Symmachiella macrocystis: one gene and its partner. The protein of the gene in region 2 binds, or shares a complex with, the protein of the main gene of each other region. Links are inferred from orthologs where the notes say so. Each region holds a gene or a part of one and is shown on either strand. Other genes may lie near its edges.

Evidence for each region.
Region 1: the proteins of hisF (region 2) and hisH are in contact, whole or in part, in a crystal structure (PDB 6RU0), measured with the Thermotoga maritima proteins. The link is inferred for Symmachiella macrocystis from one-to-one orthologs. Residues at the interface, in WP_004080486.1 of Thermotoga maritima: Met1, Leu2, Ala3, Arg5, Ser40, Glu41, Asp45, Glu46, Ala70, Glu71, Ile73, Asp74, Ile75, Pro76, Phe77, Asp98, Lys99, Ser122, Gln123, Glu161, Thr195, Leu196, Asn247, Arg249, Glu251; in WP_004080484.1 of Thermotoga maritima: Asn15, Arg18, Arg22, Arg117, Leu118, Pro119, His120, Met121, Gly122, Trp123, Asn124, Asn134, Gly135, Tyr136, Tyr138, Val140, Tyr158, Glu180, Lys181, Ser182, Ser183, Lys184, Ile185.

What each region holds. Positions count from the first base shown.
Region 1 is NZ_SJPP01000003.1:340,613-352,265, forward strand. What follows is about bases 4,198-6,938. They hold hisH (imidazole glycerol phosphate synthase subunit HisH), read right to left. Parts: upstream 6,001-6,938; coding sequence 5,395-6,000; downstream 4,198-5,394. Other genes in these bases: CA54_RS24780 (DUF4291 domain-containing protein), read left to right, coding at 4,198-4,401; hisA (1-(5-phosphoribosyl)-5-[(5-phosphoribosylamino)methylideneamino]imidazole-4-carboxamide isomerase), read right to left, coding at 4,595-5,335; CA54_RS24795 (DUF1571 domain-containing protein), read right to left, coding at 6,233-6,938. Also shown: CA54_RS24775 (ABC transporter permease), read left to right, coding at 6-3,524; more of CA54_RS24780, read left to right, coding at 3,790-4,197; more of CA54_RS24795, read right to left, coding at 6,939-7,243; CA54_RS24800 (YdjY domain-containing protein), read right to left, coding at 7,643-8,623; CA54_RS24805 (alpha/beta hydrolase), read right to left, coding at 8,723-9,577; CA54_RS24810 (hypothetical protein), read left to right, coding at 9,765-10,931; CA54_RS24815 (outer membrane protein assembly factor BamB family protein), read left to right, coding at 10,984-11,653. UniProt on the Escherichia coli protein: IGPS catalyzes the conversion of PRFAR and glutamine to IGP, AICAR and glutamate. The HisH subunit catalyzes the hydrolysis of glutamine to glutamate and ammonia as part of the synthesis of IGP and AICAR.
Region 2 is NZ_SJPP01000001.1:573,815-585,632, reverse strand. The notes cover bases 3,718-6,623. They hold hisF (imidazole glycerol phosphate synthase subunit HisF), read left to right. Parts: upstream 3,718-4,730; coding sequence 4,731-5,516; downstream 5,517-6,623. Other genes in these bases: CA54_RS02260 (type IV pilus twitching motility protein PilT), read left to right, coding at 5,754-6,623; CA54_RS02270 (TolB family protein), read left to right, coding at 3,718-4,603. Outside these bases: CA54_RS02285 (hypothetical protein), read right to left, coding at 1-109; CA54_RS02280 (DNA-3-methyladenine glycosylase family protein), read left to right, coding at 275-928; CA54_RS02275 (hypothetical protein), read left to right, coding at 1,331-1,948; more of CA54_RS02270, read left to right, coding at 2,249-3,717; more of CA54_RS02260, read left to right, coding at 6,624-6,878; CA54_RS02255 (GspE/PulE family protein), read left to right, coding at 6,964-8,802; CA54_RS02250 (CvpA family protein), read left to right, coding at 8,879-9,592; CA54_RS02245 (type 1 glutamine amidotransferase), read right to left, coding at 9,611-10,348; CA54_RS02235 (DUF6807 domain-containing protein), read right to left, coding at 10,939-11,818.

The DNA of each region.
Region 1 (11,653 bases), on a different replicon or contig from region 2:
TCATCATGCTACGCAAACTAGTTGTCTCCACACTGTTTTACTATTGGCGCACGAATCTCGCTGTGTTGCTGGGGGTCGCTGCAGCGACGGCGGTGATCGGCGGCGCGCTGGTCGTGGGCGATTCGGTCAAAGACAGCTTGCGGCAAATGACGCTTGACCGGCTGGGACAAATCGATCATGTCCTGACCGGCCCACGATTCTTTGAGGAATCACTGGCCGACCGGCTTGATGCGCAAACCAGTGAAAAGTATCAGCCGCTCGCGCCGGCAATCGTCATGCAGGCCAGCCTCGAAACCGAGCGGACCGGTGATGCGCAACTTTTAAGGCGCGCGGGACAGGTCAATCTGTATGGTATTGATACGCGACTGTGGGATCTGACCGAGCATGGCGATACACTGTTGCCGACGGATCAAGACTTGGTTCTGAGCAGCAATCTGGCTACGGCGCTCGGCGTGACTGTCGGCGAGACATTGGTGGTCTCGCTCGAAATCCCCAGTTCCGTCCCGCGTGATTCCTTGTTGGGTAAAAACGACGACGACGTGCGCGAGATCGTGCTGACCGTCTCGGCAATTCTCCCGCAAGAATCGGGCGTCGGTCGTTTGGGACTGCACCCCAGCCAACAGTTACCGCTCAACGCATTCATCTCGCTCGACACGCTGCAGGAGACGCTCGATTTGGACCAGCGGCGGCGGTCGCGGAGTCTGCCCGACGGTCGCGTCGCGCGCATCAACGCCCTGTTCGCCGCCGCCAAGTCCGCCGCAGACCGCGTCCCACAAGGCGCCGACGAACTCAATACGGCCGTCAGTGACGTGTTGACGTTGGCCGATTTGGATTTGCGTGTGCGTGAGAACAAAACCCCCGCGTATCTATCACTCGAATCTTCACGGTTGATTTTAGAAACCGCCGTGGCCGATGCTGCGGAGGAATTGGCTGGGAAGGCGGACACGACCTCACCGGTGTTGGTCTATTTGATCAATGAATTTCGCTCCGGTAAGGCGGACGATGCGTTTTCGATGTATTCCGTCGTCGCCGGATTAGACGCCGATGTTTTCACCAGCGATGCCAAGAAACCATTCGGACCGTTTGAGTTTGTTGGCGAACCGCCAGAACAGCCCTTGGGTGACAACGACATCATTCTCAACTCCTGGCTGGCTGAGGATCTGCAGGTCGGCGTTGGCGATGAAATTACACTGGCGTACTTTTTGGCCGGATCGAAGGGTGAATTGGGAGACGAGACGCGGACCTTTACGGTGCGGGGTATTACGAAACTCGACGGTTCACCGGCGGCGGATCTGGGTTTGACGCCCGAGGTTAAAGGGATCACCGATGTCGACACCATGGACGATTGGGAACAGCCGTTCGAGATGGACATGGGCCGCATCACCTCGCGTGATGATAGCTATTGGACGGAATATCGCGGCACGCCGAAGGCGTTTGTGACGTTAGAGACCGCGCAGAAGTTATGGACCAGCCGTTATGGCGATTTAACGTCGTTTCGATTCGTACCGGGGGGCGGCGAAACGTTGCAAGCGGCGCGCGAGCGTTGGGAGCGAGAGCTTCCCAAGAAATTATCGCCAGACAAAATCGGCATGGTGTTTCAACCGATCAAAGCGCTGGGCTTGATGGCCGCCAGCGGGACGACGGATTTCAGCGGGCTGTTTATTGGTTTTAGTTTCTTCATCATTCTCTCCGCAACCATCTTAGTGGGGCTGTTGTTTCGACTGGGGATCGAACAACGTGCGACGGGTGTCGGATTGTTGTTGGCGGTGGGATTCACTCCGAAACAAACCCGCAACATGCTGCTGGCTGAAGGATTGGCGATTGTTGCAATCGGGGGGCTGCTGGGGGTGGGATTGGCGATTGCTTATGCGCATTTGATGGTGTACGGCTTAAAGACGTGGTGGATCGGCGCGATTGGGACGCGTTTTTTACTGGTCTCGATTCACCCCGGTAGCTTGATTATCGGTTGGGCGATTTCGGTGATCGTCGCCATGCTCGCCGTTTGGTGGGCCATGCGGGGGATCAATGCGATTCCGGTGCGGCGACTGCTTTCTGGCGATGCTCAAAAATCAAAACCGGTTACAACTGCGGCGCCGCGACTCTCGAAAACCTTCAAAATCAGCGCTGGACTGTCGATCATACTGACCGTGGGGGTGCTGACCGGGCTGGTTCCGCAGAGTGAAGCGTTTGGTGGATTCTCCTGGACGATCGTCTGCTTCTTCGTGGTGGGGATTTCGCTGTTGGTGGCATCGCTGGCGCTGTTGTCCTATCGACTGGCTGCGGACACGCGGACGTCGATTCAGGGACGAGGCCTGGCTGGATTGCGACGGCTTAGCCGGCAGAATGCGGCGCGGAATCGTTCGCGGAGCGTGCTGACTGCTGGGTTAATCGCCTCGGCCACTTTTGTCGTGGCCGCCGTGGCCGCCGGACACCGCAACCCGGCGGTCGAACGCCCCGATAAGGACTCGGGCAACGGTGGCTATACGTTCGTTGCCGAGTCGTCACAACCGATTCTGTTCGATCTAAATTCCGAAGATGGGCGAGCGGAATTTGGCCTCGACGATGACGCTTCTAAAGCGGCGCTGAAGACGGTGCATTCCATCGCGCAATTCCGTGTCCGCCCCGGTGAGGATGCGAGTTGTTTGAACATCTTCCAAACTCGCCTGCCGACCATCCTCGGCGTCCCCCGGCAATTGATCGATCCGCCCGATGGCCAACGCCGCTTCAAGTTTGCTGATACGCCGGGCGAGAATCCGTGGAAGTTGTTGGACGAACCGCAGGAGGACGGCACGATTCCCGTGTTGGGCGACATGAATACCCTCATGTACAGTCTGCACAAGGGCATCGGTCAAACGGTCGACGTGCCGGGCGGTAAGAAACTCAAGATCATGGGCATGTTCGACGGCAGCGTGTTTCAGGGACAATTGCTGATGTCAGCAACGAATTTCGATCGTGTGTTTCCGCATGCAAAAGGAGGCTCGCAATATTTTCTGATCGACGTCGCCTACGACGACAACAAGTCGCTCGCCGAAAACCGCCAGGTCGCTGAGGGCGTGGAAAAAGTATTGGAGTCCAAAATCGGTCGTGGATTCGACGCGCAATTTGTCTCGGACCGCTTAGCCAGTTTTTTAGCCGTGCAGAATACGTATCTCTCCACGTTTTTGGCACTGGGTGGTCTAGGGCTACTGCTGGGTACCTTTGGCTTGGCAACAGTGATGCTGCGGAATGTTTTCGAACGGCGGAACGAATTGGCACTGATGCGTGCCGTCGGATTTCGCAACATGAGCCTCGTCTGGCTGGTGCTATGGGAAAACGGCCTGCTCTTGGTCTGGGGACTGGCAGCCGGCACGCTCTCAGCACTAGCCGCCATGCTCCCACACCTGCTCACAACCGGAGCCGACGTCCCCTGGGGAATGGGAGCCGAAGTCCTAGCGGCGATCTTCTTAGCCGGCATGTTCGCCGCACTCTTCGCCGTCCGCAAAGCCGTCCAAACCCCCGTTCTAGAAACACTGCGCGGTGAATAAAGCACACCCCCTCGGGTGGCCGCGATAGCTTCGCTATCGGGGCGGGCGCAGCCCGCAAGAAGCCGCAATGTCCGCGTGATCGTATAGGGGAGTTGGACAAACAAAGGAACGTCGAATTGCGGCTTCTTGTGCTTGCAGCACACCGATTGCTTCGCAATCGCTGCCACCCCCTGTGAACTTATTTGAAATTCTATGTGTCGTGTTCATACTCCGCCGTTGAGATTTATCTCTCGACGGACACTCCTTACATAGTTGGAAGAGGCAAATGAATACGGGACCACCATTGCGACAAATTCGGGCACAGTTTGATGACCAGACAATACGTGTCTACCAAGCGTATTCACCGCAGATTGCGACGCGGGCATTACGTGCCCAAACGTTCGTTTCCCCCTTTAAGATGTCGCGGATGACTTGGATCAAACCGTCGTTTCTGTGGATGATGTACCGTTGCGGTTGGGGAACAAAACCGGGGCAGGAGCGCGTTCTGGCGATTGATATTTCGCGAGAAGGATTTGAATGGGCGCTTCGCAATAGCTGCCTGAGCCATTTTGATGCTGCCCACGACGAAACCGAAGAACAATGGTCGCGCCGCAAAGAGAAATCGCCCGTCCGAATTCAGTGGGACCCGGAACGCGATGTCCGGCTGGAGCGAATGGAACATCGGTCGATTCAAATTGGGCTATCCGAGGCCGCCATTGAGAAATACGTCCACGAATGGATTCAACGCATCAGTGATGTCACCGATTTGGCCCGCAGACTCGAAACCGCAGTCGCTAACAATGATGCCGCATCAGTGCAATCTTCACTTCCCGTGGAACTCCCGTATTCAGTACCGTCTGACATCCAATCGCGCATTGGAATGCAAATCAACGATTAACGCGGAGTCCCCCTTCCTCGGGTGGCCGCGATAGCTCTGCTATCGGGGCGGGCGCAGCCCGCAAGAAGCCGCAATGTCCGCGTGATCTAACAGGGAAGTTCGACAAACCAGGGAACGTCGGATTGCGGCTTCTTGTGCTTGCAGCACACCGATTGCTTCGCAATCGCTGCCACCCCCTGTGTTTGTGGGGAGTTTATTTTTGGACCAGCGTCACGGCTTCGGGGAGTTGAATTGTTCCCTCGTACAGTGCGCGGCCGATGATTGCTCCGTTTACGCCGGGATGTTGGCGCTCGACTTCTAACAAAGCTTCGATGTCTTTGAGTGTCGTCACGCCGCCAGAGGCGATGACGGGGATGCCGGTTTTTGCTAATTCGGCAAAGTCCCGCAGCGTGCCGTCATCAATACCGGCCATCATGCCGTCGTTGGCGATGTTGGTGTAAATCACCGCAGCCAGGTCCAACCCGGCATATTTTTGTGTTAACTCGATGGCCGAAGTTTTGGAAACTTCCAGCCAGCCTTCGGTGGCGACCATGCCGTCGCGGGCATCGACCCCTAGAATCAAACGGCCGGGATATTTTTCCGCCATTTCGCGAAACCAGTCGGGGTGCTTGAGCGCCTGTGTGCCAACAATCACCCGTTGAATGCCGACATCGTCGAGCAACAATTGAATCGACGCTTCGTCGCGAATACCACCGCCAAGTTGGCAGGGAATACTGACCCCTTCGACAATCCCCCGCACAGCATCGAGGTTCACCGGGCGACCGACTTTGGCACCGTCCAAGTCGACCAGATGCAAACGGCTGGCCCCTTCGCTTTCCCAGCGCGCAGCCATTTCAGCCGGATTATCGCCAAAGATCGTTTCTTGGTCGTAATCACCTTGTCGCAGGCGGACACATTTTCCGTCACGCAGGTCGATCGCGGGGAGCAATTCCATGAGCAGTTATTTTCAATAGCAAGTCGAGGAGTACCAAACCAAAGCCGCCATGCGGGCGTTTAGAGTTCGGCGAAATTTTTCAGCAGTCGCAATCCGACCTTTTGACTTTTCTCGGGGTGGAATTGCGTGGCGAACATATTGCCTCGCGCGATCATTGAGACAAAGTCGATTCCGTAGTCGCTCGTGGCGGCCACGACCGATTGGTCCTGCGGGGCGACGTAGTAGCTGTGCACGAAGTAGAAATAGGCATCGTCGGGAATCCCCGCCAACAGCGGTTGCTCGCCGGAGACCTTCAGCCGATTCCACCCCATGTGGGGCACCTTGAGTTCCTCGAAATCGGGAAAGCGGACCACTTCGCCGGGGATGACAGCCAATCCGTCGTAACGGCCATCTTCGTGGCTGATCTCAAGCAGCATCTGCAGTCCCAGGCAAATCCCCAGAAAAGGCCGGTCGGCGGCAATGTGGGCCAGAATCGGCTGGACCAATTCCTGTTTGTGTAGTTCTGCGATGGCATCGCGAAAGGCGCCGACTCCCGGCAGAATTAGTTTTTCCGCCGTAGCAATTTCGCCGCGGTCCGATGAGACGCGCGCGTCAATCCCCACGCGCTCACACGCCTTTTGCACGCTCCGTAGGTTGCCCATTCCGTAATCAACGATGGTAATCATGTCAGGATTTTAGCGGAATGCGAACAGCAAGGCGAGTGAACGGGCGAGGTGTGAATTGAGAAAGCAAATCGAACGGAATGACCTACGAAAAAACGGCGAGCTTAAACTCGCCGTTTTCCAAATATCCTCCCCTCGGGGAGAGAGGAGTCGGGGGTGAGGGCCCGCCAACCGGAATATCGACCGAATTCCATGGGAGGGACAGCAAACGGCGAACCAAGGTTCACCGCTCGTCTTAGAAGCGGTACTTGGGGCTGTCCTTTTCGAAATCATCGCTCCGCAATTCGGTATCGAAATCGATGTTTGAAAAGGCGTAGTATTCTAAGAAGGTTTCTTCGTCCAACTGTTCCGGAGTCAGTTTGGCCATCTCTTCATCTTCGGTGTCGTACCATCCAAAGTTTTGGACGAGCACGGGGATGGACCATTCCTTGTCGATGAGAACAACCGATTTCCGGTAGTCCGCTTCGACCTCTTCGTCTTGGAAGTTAAGCGTGAAACTGTAACAAGGGCGTTCGTTGAACAGTTGTTCTTGCCCCATACAGCATTCGACGCTGTCGCCGTGTGCCAAATCTCGGCGGCGAAACTGGGCCATGGTTTTTGCGAGGTTCAGCAGACCGGCTTGGGTGATCGGATGGCGGGATTCGCCCATGGCGATGGAACTGTCGGGGGCAATGGACAAAGTGAGTTTGCTTTTCAGCCCGTTGCCGCCGGCGTGTACAACCATTTTGTTGCCGTGTTGGCCTTCGACAAACAATACTTCGCGACCGGCGTCGCCATTGAGCCAATGCATATAGACGCTAAACGGTTGGTGACGGTTCTTGATTTCGATGGTCTGCAATTCGGTGAGTTCTTCGGCTTCGTCCAACCATTCCTGTTTGTGAAAGTTCGCCGAATAACCGGGATGCTTTTCCAACATGCGAATGCCGTCTTCCAACAGCGCGATATTGAGCAACAAGGCGACTCGACCGCGGCAGACCGCACCGAGCATCGCCGAACTTTTATCTTGTTCGTCGGTAGTACCGCCGTTTTCGGCTGTGGCATCGCTGGCTACATCCGGTGATGCGGCACGCGGCGCGATTTGTGAGATCACTGGCCGTTTCAACGTGTTGCGGGAAACGGCGCGGGCCGGTTCCAATTGAAAATTGAGAACCAGAACTCCAATGGCGGAGCAGGTGATCAGCACGGCCAAAAAATTGGGACGTGTCGCGCCCGCAGGGAGGGCGTGGTGGCGTGGCTTTCGCGTCATACGAGTCAAGTCCTCGAATGCGAGACACCGCAACGTATTGATCGATCATCGCGCGGCCCGGAAAATCTATCTTTTCGCGCGAGATCGCATTACATTACATTACATTCAGCGAGAACGGTTGAGCACGCCGTAAAAATGGTCGTGCCGGACGACCGCCGTCTCAAAACGGAGGCCGTCAGTGTGAATCGCCGCAGGCGTCTTGCCGTGTGAATGAATAAAGTCGGGTGTTTATTCTTCGGAACACAGCGATGCAGCGAGGCATGATTTTACATCGGCGTAGTACAAGGCGTGAATCAACACTAACTAGATTCACCCTCGAAGATTCCCCGTTCGGTAAAGTCCCCGCAGCTTGGCTCGTCGAACAACGGTCTCTCAATTCGTTGCCGACGCGCGTTGCAGTCATTTGCTCGATGATTTTGCCGGCAACTTTCCCGGTGCTGCGGCCGGTTTTTTCGTCGCTTTACCTTTGACCGGTTTGAATTGCGGAATCAACTCGACGGTGACTTCGGTGCCGAGAGGAGGGATCTGATCGGTCGCCGCCTCGAAAAGCAGGTTCGCCTCAGAATCGGTGCTCTTCATGGCCACGTCGATGACCGAGGAGGAAAAATTGGCGACGCTGATAATCTGTCCCGATTCGGCCAAATAGTATTCCGGTCCCCCCGGTTCGTCGCGCACGAATTGACTGCCGGCAAAGATCCAATCGGCCTTCATTTTGCGCGGTTGGCTGTCGTCAAAAAATTTCTCAATTCCCTTTTTATAGGCCGCATCCTTGCTCCAAGCGAGCAGGCGTTTTTTTTGTTCCACTGTCATGGGACCGAACCACAGCAATTCCTTGGCGAATTTGTCGTAGCGCAATTCCGATTCGGCGGGGATTTTCAGATCATTCGGCAATTTTTCCATCGGCACCGAATAGAACCGCCGCGTGACGCGCTGCACCCAATCTTGTGCGCGAACGCGATGCAGTGTTTTCTTTTTATCCCGCCATTGCACAAAGATGTCGATCTTTTGGCCGGTGGGCGGTTTGTATTCCGGTTCAAATTGCGCCGGCTTGCCCGGCTTGGCACCAATTCGCAGCAAAGCGGCATGGATGAACATCGCCTTGGAATCCAAGGAGACGATCGATTCGTGTTCCATGGTTTGAGACAAACAGCAGAAAAACTCCAGCACTGCTTCGCGTTGCACAATTTTGGTCTTCAGCAAAACGCGTTTGCCTTTCAAGTCCAGCAAAACGGTTCCTTCTGGATTCAATTTGACCAAGGCATCGGCAGCTTTCTCCTTAGTAGCCGGTTTTTCAGCAGCCTGTTTGTCAGAGGCGCGGGCTGTCGACAATATTCCGCAGGTTACTAAAAGCAGAAGCAGAATTTGCGGAAATGTTCGCATGGCTGGGCCTCGTAGAAGTTGATGTCAGAGCGCACTGTCGTACAGAATCATAACACACATTCGCCCGTAGCCCATAGGCAATCCGCCGCGAATCGCCGACTAGCTGATCGTATCGATCCAGTACAACAAGTCCCGCACCGCTTCGTCACGATTCGGCTCGAACTCCAAAGTATGTGCCGCATCGGCATATTCAATCAGCTTGCGTTGATGGGATGCGAAACGCAGGAAATAGCCGCGTGTCGCGCGATTGTCGATGATACGGTCTTGCCCGGCGAGCATCAGGAGCGAGGGACACACGATGCAATCGGGCGCATCGAGCAATTGCCGATCCATTTGTCGATTGACCAGCAGAAACCCCACGGTCACTTCGCGCAAGGTGAGCGGATCGCGAGAAATGTAGGTTTGCCAATCGGGATCAGTGGTGAACAGACTGGGATCCTGCAGCGGAATCGGCACACGTTTTTTTTGCGCGCCTCCCACATCGGCGAGTGACAGTTTGAAGTTTTGCCTAGCCGTCGCGCGGATTTTGGTGCGGATGCCGGGATACAGCAAAGCCAAACCGTCGAGCAACTCCGGTCGCCGCGCTGCCGTGAGTGCAGCCAATTTCCCGCCCCAACTGACCGACATCAAGATCACGGGAGCCTGTCCACCAGGCTCATTGGTAAAACGAACCCACTGCAGGAACTGCGCCACGTCGTTCAACAACCGGTCCGCATGCGGGGCATCGCCACGGCTGCGTTCGTTTAAGCCCGATCCGCGGCGATCCATAAAGAGCACGTCATAACCCGCCTCGCACAGCTGGCGGCTGGACGCGGAATACCATCCGGAGTGACTTTGAATGCCGTGCAAGGCGACGATTGTCCCCCGCGGCTTGTCGTGGGCCGCCCTCCACCGGCGGTAATGCAGGCGATATCCATCGGAAGCGGTAAAGAATTCAATCGCCGGTTGATGCACAGTGGTCGCTCGGGTTCGGGGAGGCGTTCAATGCGGTGGGGGAGTTCTTGCTTTATTTGTATCGGCGACGCGTCGGTGGGGCAAGCGTTTCTTGCGTTGGCGAAACGGCTTGCGGTACGATGGGCCTTCCGGAATCAATGTGTGGCGATCCAAACGGCCTTCTAAAAAACCAACCGAAAGCTTTGCGATGACTGGGCGATGTGTGGTGTCTTGGATCGCGGCGGTGCTCATTTTTGCTGGACCGCTTCAGGCGAAGGCAGATGAAATTGATGACCATCTGCAAATAATCGCTGCCTGCGGACCGGGCGGTCAAGGTTCGGCGGCGGCCAAGCAAGCGGCACAAGAACTCATTAACTCCGGCATGGAAGTCTTGCCGCAACTGCTGGAAGCGATGGATACCGACAACATCCTGGCTGCAAATTGGTATCGCACTATCTACGAACAGGTGACCCGGCGGGAGTTGAAAAAAACTTCGCCGCAGTTCCCTCTACACTCACTGCGCGACTACGTGCAGGATGCTGGACATCAAGGCCGTTCGCGCCGTTTGGTCTTGGGGCTATTGGACCGGTTGGACCCGAATTTTCGCGATCGTTTTGTCGCCACGCAAATAGCGGACGCCGAATTCCGTAACGATGCGATTACGGCGTTGTTGAAACAGGGCGATGAATTTCAGCAAGCGGAAAAATTCGCCGCGGCGGCCCGGGTGTATGAAACGGCCTTTCGTGCGGCGCGGGAGAGCGGGTTAATCCAAACGACGGCGGCGAAATTGAAAGCGGTCGGCCGCGAAGTAAGCATCATCGACCACATGGGGTTGGTGATTGATTGGCACGTGCTGGGACCGTTTGATGCGCCGGGCAAAAGCGGGTTTGACACCGTCTTTCCGCCCGAAGAGACCGTCGACCTACAGGCCACTTATCCTGGACAAAACGGACGGGACATTTCCTGGAAACGTTTCCGCACCACGGACAAGCTGGGGAACGTGAACCTGGTGACCGCCATTGCTCCGGTGGAAGAGGCAGTCGGTTATGCCTATACCGAAATCTTCTCCCCCCGCGACCAGGACGTACAACTTCGCTGCGGCGCAGACGACAATCTCTCGGTGTGGGTCAACGGCAAAAAAGTCTTCGCGCGCCGGCAATGGCTCAACGGCACACGGCTGGATCGCTTTACCGCAGCGGTGCATTTGGAAAGTGGTAAGAACACCGTGCTGGTAAAAATCTGCCAAGGCCCGCAACACAAAAACCCAGCCGTCGGCAACAACTGGTCGATGCAACTGCGGTTTTGCGACAAAGACGGTGCCAGCATCGGAACGCGTTCGGCGCTGCCTCAGGATTCTGAGGCGAACGCAGAGTAGTGATCGGAAGCCAACACGTTCAAAAAAACAGCGGCGGTTGGAGAGTCAAACCATGTTTGTGAAATCTGCAATTCTAGGATGCCTGTTGAGCACCGCTCTGGTCGGCAGCGCCAGGGCCGATAACTGGCCCGGATGGCGGGGGCCGGGTCGTAACGGGGTTTCGGCGGAAAGTGAACTGCCCACCGAATGGTCCGAGACGACCGGCATTCGTTGGAAAACAGCTGTGCCGGGGTCGGGGATCTCCAATCCGATTGTCTGGGATGACCGCGTGATCGTGACAGCTTCGGACGGCCCGCAACAGGCGGACTTGCATATCATTTGTTATGCGACCGACGACGGACGCGAATTGTGGCATCAACGTTTATGGGGCACCGCTCCTACGCGGTATCACGCCAACAAAAGCAGCATGGCCAGTCCGGCCGCCGTCACGGATGGCAATCACGTCTTCGCGTTTTTCGGTACGGGCGATGTTTTTTGCACTGACATGGAGGGGCAATTGCAGTGGCAGCGGTCGCTGGCGAACGAATATGGACAATTCGAAAATCGCTTCGCTGCCTCAAGTTCTCCGCTGTTATATCAAGACACGGTCATCGTGCAGTGCGATCACTATGGCGACTCCTACGTCATCGCGCTGGATCAAAAAACGGGGGCCAATCGCTGGAAGCGCGATCGTCCGGAAGCGTGGTTATCGTGGGCTTCGCCGCAATTGATCCTGCTTGGCA
Region 2 (11,818 bases):
GATCGTCGATTCTGGCATAAAAGCGTCGCCACATTTTGGCGATGACAGAAGTCGCTCGCTTAGATGGATATTTTAGGTCGATCTTTAGAGTTTCATATCGTTTATTCATAATCAGTCAATATACCCGAAGAGGTCAATAAAAAAGTCGGTGCCAGGATTGTCATGAATAAGTGTACCAAGGCGTCTGGGAAAGACCATTTTGAATTTAGCGGTGAATTCGCCGACACCTAACAGATCGCCCGCATCGGTCGTCTCTCAACATGATTGAAATGCCATGTCATTCCCTGAACCCCAATTGAAGCAAGCGCGCCGGCATCTGCGTCGGTCCGATCCGGTGATGCGTTCGTTGATCGATGCGGTTGGGCCGCCGGTGTTGAAGTTGCGGCCGCAGCGGTTTCAGATGCTGGTGCGTTCGATCATTGCGCAGCAGATTTCGACCATGGCGGCGCGGAGTATTCGTCGGCGGTTTGATCAACTTGTCGGTCCGGGGACCACCACAGCGGAAAAGGTGGCGCGGCTTTCGCCCGCTGAAATGCGGACGGCGGGGATTTCGCCGCAGAAGGCGATGTACTTGCACGATTTGGCGGCCAAGGTGTTGGACGGTACCGTGCGACTGCGGACCGTGGGGCGGATGAGCGATGACGAGGTGATTGCCGAATTGGTACAGGTCAAGGGAATTGGCGTCTGGACGTCGCAGATGTTTTTGATGTTCTGCCTGGGCCGGCCGGATGTCTTTCCGCACGGCGATCTAGGAATTCGCAATGCAATGAAAAGCCTGTACCGTCTGGAAGATTTACCCGACCGCACGACCAGCGAAGAACTCTCCGCCCCCTGGCGACCGCATGCGACGATTGCCAGCTGGTACTTGTGGCGGAGTCACGACCTCAAGACAGGCGCAGCGGACGGGCCGGATATTTTTCCCTGCTAGTCGTAGTGCACAGACTAACGATAGCTGTCAGGCTCAGGCTGGCTGGGGACGAGCATTCGCTCGCCCCCCAGTTCGTTTGAGATTCTTGCACTTACAAGTAGTTTCAAAACCATTTCAAACAGTAAATATTTTTGGGATGCGACTTAAATGCTTGAAAAACGCCTTTACCATCGAGCCTTGGGATTATCCGAAATCTTTTTTCAGTGAACACTGAGTAGTGGTTTTGCAACTAGTTTTAGAATGATGTGAACTAAAAATCATGCCGCCATTTCGTCGACTGGCGGGTTGAGAAAACAGGCTCTCCCGATTATCGTTGAAATTATCATTTCCGAGCTAGGGGGCTACCAATCCTCAGAGCGCTCGCGATTAACGCATCCACACCAGACTTGTCGGAGCTGATTGATGATCATTCCAGAATCACCTGTTTTTCGCATTCTACTCCTCATTATTCTCGTCACCATGGGTGGCTGTAATAAGAATTCAGCGGAACCAGAAGAGGGCGACTTGGAAGTTGACGCTGTTGGTGAGCCGGCCAACAACCATGAAGATCAAGGCATAGAACTCGTCACCTTGGATCTCTCAGAAACCGGTGTTCCAGCGTTGATTGATGTGCCAAAGGGGACCAAAATGGATTGGATTATGGACCCAAATGGCCTAGGAGACACGAGCGGCAAATCCCGAGAAATCAATTTCTACAATGGCTCCTTTTTTATACTCACGATGCGGAATACGATGCCGCTGTTGGATACAATCGAGAATATTCGCGAATATGCTCAGAATAAGTACACTGACATCGTTAGTACCGTGGAGGTCATCGACGACCAGGTTGTGATTTATCATTCACAAGAAGGAACCCCCGCCCCCCAAGATGCTGTTTATGAACTCATTGCTGTTGTCTCCATCGGTGACAAAGACTTTCTTTTCAATAATTCAGAAGACGAAAAATGTACGCGCGAGCAGATTGAATTAATGAGTCAATGCGTTCTCTCTCTGAGACCGGTGGATGAATCCACGGAATAGAGGTGGTGCTTCTCGTTCTAGAATCAGTTGCAAAATCGCTAACTGTTCACTACCGGAACCAGTTTTGAACCGGAAACAGTTTTGAAACTGGTTGTAGTAAACTGGGGGGGGACTTCGCCCGTCCCCAGCCCCCCCTGACGTCTCTGACCAATGCAGGACATTTCGAGTTGGGTAACCTACGAATACTTTGCATTCTCGAAAAATCTGGGGAATAAAACGGCTTGTCGGTGGATCTTATAAAGCGTGGATGACATCCGGCCCCTTCTGGGCCGACGGCCCCAATGCCTCAAAGGGATCATCATGCGCCGACACCTTTCCTTGCTCACGTTGACCGGTTGGTTGGTACTCCCCTTTTTAATGGGAGGCTGCAGCGAGCAAGTGCGGGAAGACCGCACGATCACGTTTTCCGACAACGGAAAGGCGGCCGGTTTCCAACATGGAGCTGAGGGGGTGTTTGTCACCAACTCGCAAACCGGTGCGTTGGAGAAAGTCTTCCAGCCAGACGAATACACGCTCGCAACCAGTACGCCGCTGTGGGCGCCCGACAATAAGCGGATGTTGTTCACGACAGCCGTCGCGCGGCAAATCGACCCCGACGCGCCGCCTCCCGGTCCGGCCGCAGCCATTCCCTGGGACATCGCGCCTGAAGGTCGCGCGTTTCTAAAACAGCCGATCCGATACACCTGTTGGTTGCGCACGGAAACTGCCGATGCGGACACCTCAAAACCGGTGGCCTTGTTCGAGGCCGATTGCCTGCACACGGGATACGTGGCCGCAAACTTGGCGGTCCGTTGGCATCCCGGCGGGCAGAAGGTGTTGTACGTCAAACAGGTCGATGAACATCATCACGGAGTCTATGAATTCGACATCGATTCCCGCGCGTCGCGGCGCGTCTTTCCGCATGCAGCTTCCGCGGTCATTTTTGATTATTCGCCTGATGGGAAATATCTTGTCTGTCTGGCGGCGGCGAATAAAGAACCGCCATCGCGGCATGGGATGTGGATCAGTGAAACCGACGGCGCGAATTGGTGGCGCGTGCCGCAGACTGCTATTGGCCGGGGGCAAAATGGGTTGGTCTCGATTGAAAAGCTCCGCGCCGCTCGCCCAGCTTGGTCCCGGCAAGCAGCGCACTTCGCGTTTATCACCGCATCGACGCCGGCCGAAAACCAAACGGAGTATGTGCTGTATGTCGGCAACGCCGAGTCGCGTGAGGTGCGTCCCCTTCTGACCGACTCCAAACAACTGGCACAATTGCATTGGGCGCCCGATGGCAAGCGAATGGGAATCGTGGCTGGTGAGCAATCGCCCTTGTTGCAGTTCGTCGCGTTGGACGGCACGCGATCCATACCGATCAACGTTCGCCCGGTGCGAAAATTTGCCGGGTGGAACGCAACGGGGGATCAATTGGCCTATGTTGCTCCAGAAGCATTCTCACGCACGCTGGGTGACAGTTATTGGGCGATGGCATTTTTCCCGCAGCCGTTGGCGCGCGACGTAATCTATGTTGCTCCCGGGAATGGAAGCGCAATAGGCGATGCGGTCTTTTCCGGCATGCGGGTCACGTTTCCGCATTGGTCGCCGACCGAAGAGAAACTTTCGGTGTGGTTCACGTACACACCAACCTATCGCTCATTGCTCACGGAGTTTCTCAGGTGGGGGCTACAGCAGGGCGATCCGGCGGCGATTTTTGATGTCGAAACGGGTGACATCGAGTGGATGACGGTCAATGCTGCTGAGAAAGCACAGGTGGGACATTACCATCTGTTGCAGAAAGATTATGATGCGGCGCTGGAATGGTATGAACAAGCGGCGGCGGAACTTCCTCCTGAAATTCCTCCCGAATCGGAGTCGATGTTTCAGCCATTTGTTGGACAACAGAATTTTGCGTTCTTTCATTACTACTGTCTCGATAAATTGGGCCGCACCGAGGAGGCGGCAGCGAAGTTGGCTGAGTTCGAACGCACGTTTTTCCCGCCCCCTGCGGAAATCCCTGAAACAGCAACGCCCGAAGAGCAGCAATTGGTGGCGGATCAGAATCAGTGGTTGGACACACAGACGTCGATGCCGCGTTTGCTACGCAATTTGTACATCGCCGAAGTCTTCTTGAGTCTAGAGGCCGCTGCTGAGGCCGAAACGTTTTTCCGCGCCGCCCTGGAAACCGCACCTCACAAAAATGCCGGGCTGGCCGATGCGATTGTGCTGTCGCAAATCTTGTTGGTGCGTCAAAAGACGGCGGAGTATGCTGACTTTGCCACAAACACCTTAGCTCCGTTGGTCAAACAGACGTTCCATTTTGAACAGTATGGACCTGCGGCCGAAGACCGTGCTCTGATGCTACTGCCGGAGCATCTCGCGGTGACATCGCTGGTGCCGATGTTCTCCACAGAGTTTGTCGCAGGACTGACCGCTGAACAGTTGAGCGCGCTCGTCCCCCAATGGGAAGCGCTTCGCGAACAGTCTGATCACGATACGGCGAAATTGGGGTGCAACTTATTTCTGCATGCGGCCTATCAACGATTGGACCGCCCCGCGGAACAGATGCGTATCGAACAGGAGCTTGCGAAGAATCCCCAACGGGACCAATTGCTCCCTGCGGGCGGGGTTCAAGAACTCGTGCGCGAGTTCCGTGAAGGGATCGCCAGACAAACCCCGTAGGTTGAGTCGGGCTGCCGGAAACTTGCCTTTAGTCGTGGGCGCGGGTGATTGACGGGTTGGTCCGGGTGGTTTAGATTGAGCTATCAGAATCACTTTATACCTTTCTCGATGACTTCACGGTGACGCTATGCTGGCCAAACGGATTATTCCCTGTCTCGACGTGCATGGTGGACGTGTGGTCAAAGGGACCAACTTTGTCAATCTGCGCGATGCGGGCGATCCTGTTGCGGTGGCGGCGCGGTATGAAGAAGAAGGGGCCGATGAGTTGGTGTTTTTGGATATCACCGCCAGCCATGAGGAACGCGATATTCTGGTCGACATCGTGCAGCGGACGGCGGAGGTGATTTTCATGCCGTTGACGGTAGGCGGTGGGATTCGCAATTTGGATGACATTCGCACGCTGCTCAATGCGGGGTGTGATAAAGTTTCGATCAATTCCATGGCGGTCAAAGATCCGGAATTCATTCGTCAAGCAGCTCGGCGATTCGGCAGCCAGTGCATTGTGGTGAACATTGATCCCAAGCGAGTCGATCGGGAGGGTGAGGAGTTTTGGGAAGTGTTCATCAACGGCGGACGTGTACCGACCGGCTTGCAGGCGGTCGAATGGACACGTGAAGTCGAGGCGCTTGGGGCGGGGGAAATCGTGTTGACGTCGATGGATGCCGACGGAACCAAAGATGGCTACGACTTGCCGATCACCCGCGCCGTGGCTGAAGCGGTGAAGATTCCGATTGTTGCCAGCGGCGGAGCGGGTTGTCCTGAACATCTTTATCGAGCGGTGACCGACGGGAAAGCGGATGCAGCTTTGGCGGCCAGTATCTTTCATTATGGGGAATATTCGATTCCGGAAACCAAGGCCTATTTGGCCGAACGTGGTGTTATTGTGCGGCCCAATCCGGTTTTGCCGGGTTAGAATCGTGTCATGAGCCGCGCGGGGAAGGATGCGCGTCGGCGAGAAATCGTGCTCCTTGCGAATTGGCGCTAGCGAATCGCCGCTTGTGCACGTTAGAATAAGAAGACCCAGTGTGCTCCGCCTGTTTCGCGGGCGTAAGTGCGGCGGGTATTGTGTCTTGAGTGATTTCGCAGTTGATTCGGAGCAAAGTTGATGGCGACCGCTACTGAAGCTACCACAGACTCGTCAGATCCGGAAATGCCTTCAGTCACCGGTCCCGCCGGCGATTTAGAGGTCAATAAGCTTTTTCGTCAGTTGATCAAATTTGAGGGGTCGGACTTGCACCTCAAGGTGGGCAAGCCGCCGATCTTGCGGATCAAGGGAACGCTCCGCGAATTGCAGATGGACATTCTGACGAAAGAAAAAATGGAGCAACTCTGCTTCGCCATGATGGACGATCGGGCAAAGCGGATTTTCGACGTCGATGGCGGTGCGGACTTTGCCCATATCGTGGAATACGAAGGTGAAGACTGGCGTTTTCGTGTGAACCTGTTTATCCAAATGGGTCATGTAGGCATGGTCTCTCGGAAAGTCGAGCGGTTCATTCCCAACTTTGAGGGCTTGAACCTGCCCCCAATTATGGAATCGCTGTGTCAATTCGACCAAGGCATGGTGCTGCTGGCTGGTGTGACGGGTAGTGGTAAAAGTACGACGATCGCCTCGATGTTGGACTGGATCAACGAGCGGAAACGCAAACACATTTTGACGATCGAAGACCCGATCGAATTTGTGTATACGGAAAATAAAAGTTTGATCAATCAGCGCGAAGTGGGGATCGACGTTAAGGACTTCGAGATCGCCATGAAACATGCCGTCCGGCAAGACCCGGACATCATGCTGGTGGGCGAAATGCGGGACAAGGAAACATTCTCGACCGCCATGCACGCGGCCGAAACCGGACACTTGGTCTTTGGAACCATCCACGCCTCGACCGCTCCCAGTACCATCGGTCGGATTTTGGACCTGTTTCCACAAGACATGCACACGGCATTGCGTAGTAGTATGGGGTTCAACCTCAACGCGATCGTCGCTCAGAAGTTGTTGCCGACAATTCGCGACAATCCCAAGCGGGTCCCGATTGTGGAAATCATGACCATGAATCCCACGATCCGCAAATTGGTGATCGAAGAGATGGACGAAAAGCTGCCCGATGCCATCATCATCGGCCGCCAAGAAGGCATGCAGACCTTCAACGACAGTTTGAAATATTTCATCGACCATGAATTCATCAGCCGTGCCACCGCCTTTGAAGTCTCGCCCAACGTGGAACAATTGAAGATGATCCTCAAAGGCATCGAAGTCAAATCGCGGGGGATTTTGTAAGATTCGTCACTTCACGGTGGGCGGTCCACGGTCGCCTCTCATATCTATGCGCAGGATTCGTCGCCAACCTATCGCGGGAGCCATCGTGTTCAAATCTCTTTTCGTTAGCTGTCTCATCTGCTTGGGGATGTGGGCCAGCCTCCCTGCGGTTGCCCAGGCTGAGCCTGCCGATTCGGTCATTGCGACGCTCCCCATAGCACCCGTCGTTGCCCAGTCGCCCACACCGACCAAATTGACCGGACCCGCTTCCTATCCGGTTGTTCCTGGCCGACGGTTTTATCGTGGCAATAATCCCATTCGCCCGGAGGTCGGGGGATACCTCAACCTGTTGCGGCTGATTCCGATTGTGGGACTCTTGATTCTCTGGGTCTGGTCGACCTATTGGATCGACCAAGACAGCCGCGGATTGAAACTGGATGCCGCGCAGTGGAATGCAATCGCGCTATTATCCGGCGTGGCGGCCTTTTTATTGGTCTTAGTGCTACCACATTTTGGTATCGGTTTTTTGGCGATGTCGCTGTTGTATGCGGTTCCGTTGGGGTTATACATCCGCGAACGCAACGACCGTGTTCCGGAAAACTCAAAAGTGATGACGCCCCGCCACATTGAAAAGGTGGTACGCCGGCAATTGGGGCGGCTCGGCATCGACATGGGCAGCCGCAACACCCGCGAAGAATCGATCGGCCCGCCGATTGAATTCATAGGCAAATCGGTGTCCGGGTTGGGGGGAGACGAAGGTCGTTCGCGGCAGGTCGAAAACTCCAAAGGTTATTTGGCTGCCAAAGAGTTGGTCTACGACGCCATCTTGCGCCGCTCGACCGATATTCACCTGGAACCGATGAAAGATCAGGTCGCTACTCGGTATCGCGTCGATGGGGTCATGTATCCCGCTGAACCGTTCGATCGCGCGGTGGGCGATGCCGTGATCAACATCTTCAAGGTGTTGGGGGCCATGGATATCACAGAACGCCGTCGCCCGCAAGATGGTAGTTTTTCCGCCGATTTGGAAGGCCGGCAAATCGACTTTCGTGTGGCAACGCAAGGCACGCAAGCCGGCGAAAAACTCAGTTTGCGGATTCTCGATCAAGCCAACTCCGTCAGTCAACTGGCTCATCTGGGACTGCGCAAACAGGTCCAAAAAAAACTCGCGAATATCATTCATCAACCACACGGATTGCTGCTGAGTTGCGGTCCCACTGGAGCAGGGAAGTCGACCACACTGTTCGCCGCCCTGAACGAGATCGATTCCTATCAGCGAAACATCATCACCGTCGAGGACCCGGTGGAATACCGCTTGGAAAACGTCTCACAGATTGAGATTAACAGTAAATCGGGACAAAACTTCGCGACGTCCTTGCGGAGCATCCTCAGGCAAGACCCCGACGTACTGATGGTGGGGGAAATCCGCGATGGCGAAACGGCGAAAATCGCCTGCCAAGCAGCCAATACCGGGCACATGGTTTTTTCCACCATTCATGCCAACGATACCTTCACCGCGTTGTTCCGTCTGCTGGATTTGGGGGTAGAGCCGTTCGTCGTCTCCACATCAATCACAGCCATCCTGGGCCAACGTCTCGTACGGAAGTTATGCCCTGACTGCAAGGAAGCCTATAAGCCCAGTTCAGAATTGCTCAAAAAAGCAAACCTGGCCCCTGATAAAATCGAAGCCTTTTATCGCCCCCCCACAAATCCGCAATACGAATGTCCTTCGTGCAACGGCTTAGGATTCCGTGGCCGGATTGGGGTGTTCGAATTGTTGGTGATCACTGATCGCATCCGAGACATGATTCGCGAAAATCCTTCGATGTCCGCCATCAAAGCCGAAGCGCGCAAAGAGGGGATACTCTACATGCAGGAAGAAGGATTGCGGCTGGTGGTGCATGGTGCAACATCGATGCAAGAATTGTTGCGCGTCATCAAATAGTTATTACATCCACGCGTAGCTGTCGTCGCTCGCGGCGGGCTGCGTTACTATCGCCCCAACAGGCTGACCAATCGTCATGGAATTGTTGTTCAACGGACTACTGTTATTGGTCTTCGGCATCGTCACCTGGTGCGTCGCCAGCGAAGGCGCCTGGGGCGCCGGCATCATCCTGCTGTCCGTCGTCTTTGCCGGGCTGCTGGCGATGAACTTTTTCGAACCGCTGGCCATCGGTCTGGATGGTATGCTGCCGGCCGGTTATGCCGATATCGTGGCGCTGTGTCTGCTGTTTACCGGATTTGTTTCGCTGCTGCGCGTTGCCACCGAATGGATTGCGCCCATCGATATCGAACTTCCCGCGCCGGTCTATCAAGCGGGGCGGTGGGGCTTCGCCGTGATCACCGGTTATACGACAATGGCCTTTCTGCTGACTGCCTTGCACACAGCACCGTTGCCCCGGGAGTTTGCCGGATTCAAACCAGAGCGAAAAAACCTACTCAATATGGTGGCTCCCGACCGTCAATGGCTGGGTTTTACGCAATATGTCTCCGAGCACGCATTGAACAATAGCGTCGCAGGTCGCCGTCGCGTGTTCGACGGCCTGGAATTTCGCCGTCCCGGACGTCCCAGCGATACCCTGTGGGCCGCGTTTCCGATCCGCTACGCCACCCGCCGCGAACTGATCTCCGGCGCATCGTCTAGCAGTTCATCGGGCAACACTCTGAGCGCCGGCGGCGGCTCAAGCGGGGGAGGAAGCAGTAGCGGCCCCCCCAAGCGCGGCACCGGGATGTAATCAACCGCGCCGGGGAGTTCACCCACCGCCAAAAACATGCTCGACAAATCGTGGCAGCAGTTGTTCGGTTTCCAGTGTGTCGCGGCACAATTCGCCGAAGTGTTCCGGCGGAATGTTTTCGATCCGTTCGACGTATTCCGGATAGATTTTGACGCGAGCTAACAGATCGTTGCGATTCAGTTCCGGGTGAAACTGCGTGCAATAAATCGGCGCATCCGCAAAACAGTATGCCTGGTTCTTCACCCGCCTGGATGAGGCTAGCAGCACGGCGTTTGCTGGTAAGCGCGTCACGCAATCCTCATGCCCCATCTGTCCAAAGAACGTTTCCCCCAGAGGACCAAAAATCGGATCAGCCCGGCCCGCTTCGGTCAACGTCAGCGTGTGCGTTCCGACCTCGGCCCGTTCCATGTCCTTGACCACTTCTCCTCCCATGGCGCGAGCCATGGCCTGAAATCCCCAGCAGGAGGCAAAGGTCGGCTTGCCCGCTGCATGCAATTGGCGGAGATAATCCAAGGCCCGCATCAGCCATTCCCCTTCGCCAGCGGCCGAATAATGCCCGCTGCCCCCCAACAGGCAAATATCCGCTTGCTCGGTGTTTTGACGCGACGGAAGGCTGTTGAGCATGTCGTGGACAGCAATCCGTTCCGTTGAGACCCCCAGGACCCGCGAAAAACTTTCGACTTCGTGGGTCTGCATCGGATCATTCGCATTCCGGACCTGGAGCAACAAATAGCGAAGGTTTTCGGCAAGGTTCATGGAGCGATCAGTCAGTGGATTGGGGCGACATAGCTTGATAAATGAAGCGCCCAGCTTAGAAGGCCCCGCCCAGTTGTTCAACCGGTCCAGGGCTGCGCGAGGGGCAGGGCGGATGCGAAATCGGAACAATCGGTCCTCTCGGATGTCGCGTTGCCCAAAACCAGGTCCGCCAACCGGTTCGCTGACTTGACGATCAAGTCAAAGGCCATATATTAGGAACACGCCCAGCCGAAGTGGCGGAATTGGCAGACGCGCTGGATTCAAAATCCAGTGAGGGTAAACCTCGTGTGGGTTCAAGTCCCACCTTCGGCACTCTACAAATCGACCCCAACGAACCCCATAGGCCCCTAAGACACGGGACCGAAGGGGTTCGTTGGGGTTTTTGTGTTTCTCGGGTCCCACAGGCACAAACCTAATTGACAAGTTTAGGATTGGCCTGAAGTTGGTGGAACCAGTTGCCAAACTGCTAACTCATCGAATATTTCGGTAGAACAATTGCGCCGTGATCGGGGTGAAAGGTGCCCCTACTGATGAGCCGCCCGGCGAATCGTTGTGCGGCAATGACTTACGCCGAAATCCAAGGAGAGGAATTAGACCGCGGTCCATTGTTGGTACAGTTCGTTCAGCTTGGCTTCTTGGGGTGTGCCGGTGTGCAGGACGACGCGATAGCGCAGGTTGAGTGTTTCCCCTTCCGACATCGTCCAAGGTGACTTGAGGAAAGCCAACGGCGACGGTGAAAGATGGCCATAGTCCCGCGTGAACCACGGGCAGTTGCCTCCGAAATTCTCCGGGTGATTCATGATGCAAATCCCTTCGACCAATTCCGGTCGGAGCTTTCGCTTGCCAAAATAACCACACCAATCCGCGGTTTTTCCATAGGTGCCTTTGGCGTTGAGATCTCCGTGGGAATTCATCAGCGTTCCGCCATAGGCGGGAGAAATGTCCGAAGCGGCCCGCATAGCAAAGAACGAATGTTTCGCCCGCTTGATGGAGATATCTTCGATGGCGGTGATCTCAAACTCGCAATCGATCCAGATTTGTGAATCATGGGGACGCGTGATGGTGTATTGACGCACATCGTTCAGCGGCGTGCTGCCGGGGCGAGTCCATTCGCATCTCTCGTTGAAGGTCACCAAGTTGTCGGTCTGCTTCTCGGTGTCCAGTGCTAATTCGACAGAACGAATTTGACCTGTCTTCAAAGGATTGTCCCCCCAGTAGTTCCCACCGTTGAGTGGGTCGCAGCCTAACCACAAACTGCGATGGTGCGGGTAGGGGAGAGCGCTCTCGGTAGTTAACGGCAATCCCGAATTGGGGCCGTTCAAGGGATAAAAGTAGGGATACTTCAAGTTCGACTGCGCCCGATACGCGAGGATCGGCAAATTGTCGTAGCGCACAATGAGATTCGAATGATTGCAATACGCCGTGAGTCCCTTGGCTTCGGGAACCGGCTGTGGGTAATCGATGGCCAAC